Regions from separate parts of the Aminobacter sp. MET-1 genome, predicted to be linked through region 1. Evidence: predicted binding sites of a transcription regulator. Region 1 holds the regulator's gene; the other holds the start of a gene.
What was found. Region 1 encodes PhoB, which activates phosphate uptake and scavenging genes when phosphate is short. Its sites were predicted from a motif close to TGTCATNNANCTGTCAT; they were not measured.

Region 1 (3,750 bases):
CGGCGACAAGGTGACCGTGCACTACGGCGAGAAGCAGGCGCTCTTCGGCGTGGACCTCGACGTCCGCCAGAACCAGGTGACGGCGCTGATCGGCCCGTCGGGCTGCGGCAAGTCGACCTTCCTGCGCTGCCTCAACCGCATGAACGACACGATCGACGCAGCCCGCGTCGGCGGCAAGATCACGCTCGACAGCGAGGACATCTACGATCCCAAGATCGACGTGGTCGAACTGCGTGCCCGCGTCGGCATGGTGTTCCAGAAGCCGAACCCGTTCCCGAAGTCGATCTACGAGAATGTCGCCTACGGCCCGCGCATCCATGGCCTCGCCAGGTCGAAGGCCGATCTCGACAAGATCGTCGAGCAGAGTTTGCACAAGGCGGCGCTTTGGAACGAGGTGAAGGATCGCCTGCACGAGCCGGGCACCGGTCTGTCGGGTGGCCAGCAGCAGCGCCTGTGCATTGCCCGCGCCATTGCGGTTTCGCCCGAGGTCATCCTGATGGACGAGCCATGTTCGGCACTCGATCCGATCGCCACCGCCAAGGTGGAGGAACTGATCGACGAATTGCGCGAGAACTACACCATCGTCATCGTCACCCACTCGATGCAGCAGGCGGCGCGCGTGTCGCAGCGGACGGCGATGTTCCACCTCGGCTACCTCGTTGAGGAGGGGCCGACGGACAAGATGTTCACCAATCCAGACGACAAGCGGACGCAGGACTACATCACCGGCCGCTTCGGCTGAGTGATCGTCGCGTACAGTAAGCAGACGAGGAAACGATCATGGGCGATCATACAGTCCGGTCCTTCGACGAAGAACTCAAGCATGTCGACCAGCTCATCCGCGACATGGGCGATCTCGCCGGTTCGATGGTCGCGGGCGCCATCCGGGCATTGCTGTCGTCCGACCAGGCGATGGCCCAGAACGTGATCGCCGACGACGCGATCATGGACGCCAAGCAGCGTGAGCTCGACAACGCAGCCATCACGCTGATCGCCAAGCGCCAGCCGATGGCGCAGGATCTGCGCGCCGTGGTCGGCGCCATCCGCATGGCTGGCGATCTCGAGCGCATCGGCGATCTTGCCAAGAACATAGCCAAGCGCGTCGGCGCCGTCGGCCAGATGCCGACGCCGCGCAACCTGGCGCACTCGATCGATGCCATGTCGCAGCTGGTGCTGGGACAGGTGCGTGGCGTGGTCGACCTCTATGTGGCGCGTCAGCCGGAAGGCCTGAAAGGCCTGCGCATCGACGACCAGAAGATCGACATCCAGTACAATGCCGTGTTCCGCGAACTCCTGACCTACATGATGGAAGATCCGCGCAACATCACGGCCTGCACCCATCTGCTGTTCTGCGCCAAGAACCTCGAACGCATCGGCGACCATGTGACCAATATCGCCGAGAACGCCTATTTCGTGGTGACCGGCGAGCAGCTTCCGCTCAATCGGCCCAAGGTCGACGAAACCACGACGGTTTCGAACTGAGAACTTCCGCACCGCATGCGTTTGGCGCGGGGGCGCTGCATAGGTTAAACCAGCGCATGGTCCTGATCGGGCCGTGCGCAAGGACAAGGTACAGGCGATGATCGCTCCAAAGGTCATGGTCGTTGAAGACGAAGAGCCGCTGGGCGTGCTGCTTCGCTACAATCTCGAATCCGAAGGCTATCAGGTCGAGGTCGTCACCCGTGGCGACGAGGCCGAAATCCGTCTGCAGGAAAACGTTCCCGACCTGCTGGTGCTCGACTGGATGGTGCCCGCATTGTCCGGCATCGAGCTGTGCCGCAGGCTGAGGATGCGCCCGGAGACCGAGCGGCTGCCGATCATCATGCTGACGGCACGCGGCGAGGAAAGCGACCGGGTGCGCGGGTTGTCGACCGGTGCCGACGACTATCTGGTGAAGCCGTTCTCGACGCCTGAGTTCATGGCGCGGGTGAAGGCTCTGCTGCGCAGGGCCAAGCCCGAGGTGCTGTCGTCCATCCTCAAGGTCGGCGACATCCTGCTCGACCGCGAGTCGCACCGGGTCTACCGCAAGAAGAGCGAGATCAAGCTCGGGCCGACAGAGTTCCGCCTGCTCGAGTTCATGATGCGGCATCCGGGCCGCGTGTTCTCGCGCAGCCAGTTGCTCGACAATGTCTGGGGCGAGACGATCTATATCGACGAACGCACCGTGGACGTGCATGTCGGGCGCCTGCGCAAGGCGGTCAACAACGGCCGCATGCCCGACGTGATCCGCACCATCCGCGGTGCCGGCTACGCCATCCGCGAGGATTAGGCGCCCGGCCGGCGAGACAGTTAAATTTGGCTCGCCGGCTTATCGAACATGATCAGACGTTCGCGCAGCGGGCGGTCAGCGCCATCCGCCATATGGCAACCGCCCGTGATACGGCGTATTGCGGCAATGGCCGTATGGGCCGCGCCAATAGCCCGGAGGGCACCCGTAAGCGTGACGTGCACGGTGTACGACACGCCCATAGCGGCATCCGCCATATGGCCCTCGCCAGCCTCCCGCCCCGCAGCCCTGGGCAATGGGAATGACCATTGCCGAATCTCCCGCGACAAGCGGCATGGGGTTCGGGGTGGCTGATGCTGAAAACGATGAGGCACACAAAAGGCCTACGCCGGCCAGGATGTTACGCAGCAGACTGGTCATCGCAACGTCTCCGAAACGGACGACACGTCGGTTCCAGGGTTGGTTCCGCCTCTTTGCCAGGCTGGGCCTTTCAAGGGCGGTCGCGGACTGTCGTCTAGCACGGCAGTATGGTCGCGGCGATCGTCTTAATTGCGACGGCCGAAATCAAATGTCCTTGAGCGGAATGTCTGCCTCGGCCCGCCGCGGCACCGAGCCCGCCGCAAAGACTTCCTCGTCGACATAGAGCAGGGCGCGCATGGTGCAGCCTTCGCGGATCAGGGGGACCTCGTTCGGCTCGGTGTCGAAAGAGATCGCCTTGGAGTGCGTGCCGCCGGCCGTCTTGGCGATGGCCGAGCGCACATACGGCTCCATGATGTCGAAGGCGGTGGCGCCGACACCGACGAAGGCGAGGGGGGCGGGGTCGAACAGCGCGAACATCGAGCCGAGGCCGAAACCGATTGCCTCGCCCGCCTTGCGGAAGGCCTCGCGCTCGGGGCCGTCATGGTCGCGCGCGGCGTCGGCGAGCGCCTTGATGTCCTCGTCGGAGAGGTCGGCCAGCGGCTCGGCGTTTTCGTCGCCGAGCCGGGCGTTGCGCCAGATCGCATAATTGCCGGCATAGGCCTCGATGCAGCCGCGGCGGCCGCAGCGGCACAACGCTCCGTCGGGGCGGTGGACCATATGGCCGAACTCGGCGCCCGACGATTGCGTGCCGGTGAACAACTCGCCCTTGATGACCAGGCCCATGCCAATGCCGTGGGAAAGCAGGATGGCGATAAAGTCGTCGCGATAGCGCGCCGGGTCGCGCCAGTGCAGGGCCTCGGCGATCATGTTGCAGTCGTTTTCGACGGTCACCGTCACACCGAATTCGCGCTCGAGCCTGTCGGCGAACTGGATGTCGTCATGTGGGGTAATCGGCGACCACAGGAGCTTGCGGGCGCCGGCATCCGTGGTGCCCTGGATGGCCAGCGCGATGCGCAGTACTGACGCTTGCGGGCGCCCGCTGCGCGCGATGACCTGACGCACGATGGCGACGCATTCGTCGACCAGCGCCTTGGCGGGCAGTCGCTGGGTGACCAGCCGTCGGGTCTCCTCGACGATCTGGTTGCCGGCATAGTCGATGACCG
Region 2 (3,750 bases), on a different contig from region 1:
TCATGAAATATTCCTGCGCATTGAACGGCTCTTCACCCTCGTCGAGCGTTATCCGCCGTGAGGTTCCATCCGCCAATACTTCGAAACTTTGCTGGTTGTCCATGATATTTCCCAGCATGACCTGCCCCAGCACCTGCTCGTGCACGGTCGAATGCTTGGCGATCGGCACCATGCATTCGACACGGCGGTCGAGATTGCGCGGCATCAGATCGGCCGAGCTGATGTAGACGATGGCCTCGTCCGAAGGCAGGCCGTGGCCATTGCCGAAGCAATAGATGCGGCTGTGCTCAAGGAAGCGGCCAACGATCGACTTGACGCGGATGTTCTCCGACAGGCCGGGAACCTGCGGTCTGAGACAGCAGATTCCGCGTACCACCAGATCGATCTCGACGCCGGCGCGGCTCGCCTCGTAGAGCGCATCGATGGTGATCGGATCGACCAGTGAGTTCATCTTCATCCAGATCTGCGCCGGCTTGCCGGCCTGGGCGTGCTCGATCTCGTCGGCGATGTGCTTGAGAATCCTGCTCCGCAGCGTGTAGGGCGACAGCGCGATGCACATTTCCTCTGCCGGCTCGGCGTAGCCGGTGATGAAGTTGAATATCTGGGCCACGTCGCGGGCAATGGCCGAGTCGGTGGTGAAGAAGGACAGGTCGGTGTAGATGCGCGCGGTAATCGGGTGATAGTTGCCGGTGCCAAGATGGACGTAGTTGCGCAGGCGGCCGTCCTCGCGTCGCACCACCAGCGACATCTTGGCGTGCGTCTTGAGCTCCAGGAAACCGAACACAACCTGCACGCCGGCACGCTCGAGATCGCGGGCCCAGCGGATGTTGGCCTCTTCGTCGAAGCGCGCCTTGAGCTCGACAAGTGCGGTCACCGACTTGCCGGCTTCGGCCGCATCTATCAGCGCACGCACGATGGGACTGTCGTTCGAGGTACGGTACAGCGTCTGCTTGATTGCCACGACCTCGGGATCGAGCGCTGCCTGCCTGATGAACTGCACCACCACGTCGAAGGATTCGTACGGGTGGTGGACGACGAAGTCCTTTTCGCGGATCGCCGCGAAACAATCGCCGCGATGATCGCGGATACGCTCGGGGAAACGCGGATTGAAGGGCGGGAACTTGAGATCGTCGCGCGGCACGGCAACGATCTCGGAGATCTGGCTGATCGCCAAAGGACCGCTCAGGACGCTGACGCGGCTGGACGATACGCCGAGTTCGCTGGCGACGAACTCTCGCAACTCGGCAGGCATCTGGCTGTCGAACTCGATGCGGATCACCGAGCCGCGACGGCGGCGCTTCAGCGCGGTCTCGAACAGGCGCACCAGGTCTTCGGATTCTTCCTCGACCTCGATGTCGCTGTCGCGGATGATCTGGAACGTACCCGAGCCCTTCACCTCGTAGCCGGGGAACAGCTTGCCGATGAACAGGTTCACCGTTTCCTCGATCGGGATGAAGCGCACGGCGTGCTTGCGGTCGGGCAGACGGATGTAGCGGCGCAACGCAACCGGCAGGCGCAGCAAGGCCGTCATTTCCTCGCCGCCCTTGCGGTGGCGCAACTGCAGGGCGATGGAGAAGCCGAGATTGGGAATAAACGGAAACGGGTGCGCCGGGTCGATCGAAAGCGGCGTCAGCACCGGAAAGATCTGCTCCATGAAGTGGTCTTCGAGCCACTTCCGTTCTTCCTTCGTGAGCGCCCCTGCCGAGATCGTCTCGATACCCTCGGCCTTCAGCAGCTCCGCCAGGTTGGACAGGCTCTTCTGCTGGTCTTCCTGCAGGCGCTCGACCTCGAGCAGCAGCTGTTCGAGCTGCTGCTCCGGGGTGCGGCCGTCGGGGCTGCGGATGGTGATCCCCTCGCGCACCTGTCCGGCCAGGCCGGCGACGCGCACCATGAAGAACTCGTCGAGATTGGCAGCCGAGATCGACAGGAAGCGGACGCGCTCGAGCAGCGGATGATTGGGGTTCTGCGACTGCTCCAGCACGCGCCTGTTGAATTGCAGCCAGGAAAACTCGCGATTGACGAAACGGTCCGGGTTGCCGTCGGCGCCTTCAGTCCGCGACTTGTCATTGACGAAATCGGTATGGACCGGCTTCAACTGATTCATCTGCAACCCTTCCCCTATGCCGCGTGCCGCCGCTTATCCGGCTCAGATTATCCTCTGACAGGCAATTGCGACAGTTTCATTTCAGCATCTTGCAAACGCGGCGCTTATGATACAAAGCCTCCTCAATAGCGTTCCTTAGAAGGGAAAACTCCATGGCTGGCGGCTCCATCCCCCACTTCCAGAACGATGCTGGACACGCCGTGATCGAGATCGGCGTGAAGGAATTCATGTGCGTGGGCGCCAACCCGCCGTTCGACCATCCGCACGTCTTCCTAGACATGGGCGCCGACTCGGAAAAGGTCTGCCCCTACTGCTCGACGCTGTACCGCTATTCGGCACAGCTGAAGGCCACAGAGACCCAGCCGGCCGGCTGCCTCTACGTCGTCGACCGCGCGGCCTGACCACGGCGGTCGTGCATCCCCGACACATCGTCATTTCCGGGGCCGGCATCGCCGGCCTGACGGCGGCAATTGCCTTCGCCCGACGCGGCTTTGCAGTCCGCATCCTTGAGCGCGCGGCCGCGCTCGAAGAAGTCGGCGCAGGCTTGCAGATCTCGCCCAACGCGACCCGCATCCTCTCCCGCCTCGGCGTTCTCGACATTGTCGCTCCTTTGACCGTGCGGCCGGAAGCGGTGGTACTGCGCGACGCGACGACGCTGAAGGAGCGCGCGCGTGTGCCGCTCGGCGCTTCCGCCGAGCGCCGCTGGAAAGCGCCCTATCTCGTCGCCCACCGCGCCGACCTGCAAAGCGCCCTGCTCGCACGCGCCAACGAGATCGACAGCATCGAGCTTTCGCTCGGAACTTCGGTCACCGATGTTCAGCTTCGCAGTGACGGCATCACCGTTTCATTCGATCAGAACGGCATCAGCTCAGAAGTGAGCGCTTCGCTGTTCGTTGCGGCCGATGGCGTGTGGTCGCACAGCCGGCGCCTCGTCGGCCCCAACGAGAAGAGCCGTTTCAGTGGCTCGCTGGCCTGGCGCACCACGCTTCTGGCTGACAGTGATGCCGGCCGCCACTTTGCTGCGTTTAGCTCACCCGAGACGGTGACGACCTATCTGCATGGCGGCTTCCACCTGGTCGCCTACCCGATCCGCGCCGCCAGCGCGATCAATCTCGCGGCCTTCACCCCGGGACGGGCGATCACGGAACACTGGGCCGGCGAGACATCGCCCGATGCGTTGCGCCAGGCGATGCGCGACGCTGCTCCTCAGCTAGCGGAACTCGCCGACAAGGCTGCACCCTGGACCATCTGGCCGCTGCATACGGTCGATGCCAGCCGTCCCTGGACGTCACCGGGCGGCATCGCGCTAATCGGCGACGCGGCACACGCGATGACGCCTTTTGCGGCGCAGGGTGCGGCGATGGCAGTCGAGGACGCCTACATGCTCGCGGATGCGGTCGCCTCGGCAACGAACACTGCACAGGCGCTGTCCCAGTGGGAGGCCGCCCGCAAGCCGCGTGTCGCCAAGGTCGCACGGCGCGGCGCGCTCAACCACTTCGCCTGGAATGCGTCTGGCCCCGTCGCCTTGGCGCGCAACCTGTTTCTGAAGCTGAAGTCGCCTGATAGCCTCGCAGCCGACATGGACTGGCTCTATGGCTGGACGCCGCCGGGCTGGGCCGACGACGGGGCGTTGTAAAGGCCGAGCG

Region 2: a site for PhoB is predicted at 2,172-2,188, ahead of NDO48_RS17040 (RNA degradosome polyphosphate kinase). Genes of this name have one in related genera too.

What each region holds. Positions count from the first base shown of each region.
Region 1 is NZ_JAMSHL010000001.1:274,605-278,354, forward strand. It holds gene pstB (phosphate ABC transporter ATP-binding protein PstB) at 1-742, shown strand, start outside; gene phoU (phosphate signaling complex protein PhoU) at 781-1,482, shown strand; gene phoB (phosphate regulon transcriptional regulator PhoB) at 1,580-2,269, shown strand; gene NDO48_RS30530 (GCG_CRPN prefix-to-repeats domain-containing protein) at 2,345-2,647, opposite strand; gene NDO48_RS01405 (ROK family protein) at 2,792-3,750, opposite strand, start outside.
Region 2 is NZ_JAMSHL010000011.1:186,769-190,518, forward strand. It holds gene NDO48_RS17040 (RNA degradosome polyphosphate kinase) at 1-2,104, opposite strand, end outside; gene NDO48_RS17045 (zinc-finger domain-containing protein) at 2,257-2,505, shown strand; gene NDO48_RS17050 (FAD-dependent monooxygenase) at 2,517-3,740, shown strand; gene NDO48_RS17055 (TIGR02117 family protein) at 3,695-3,750, opposite strand, start outside.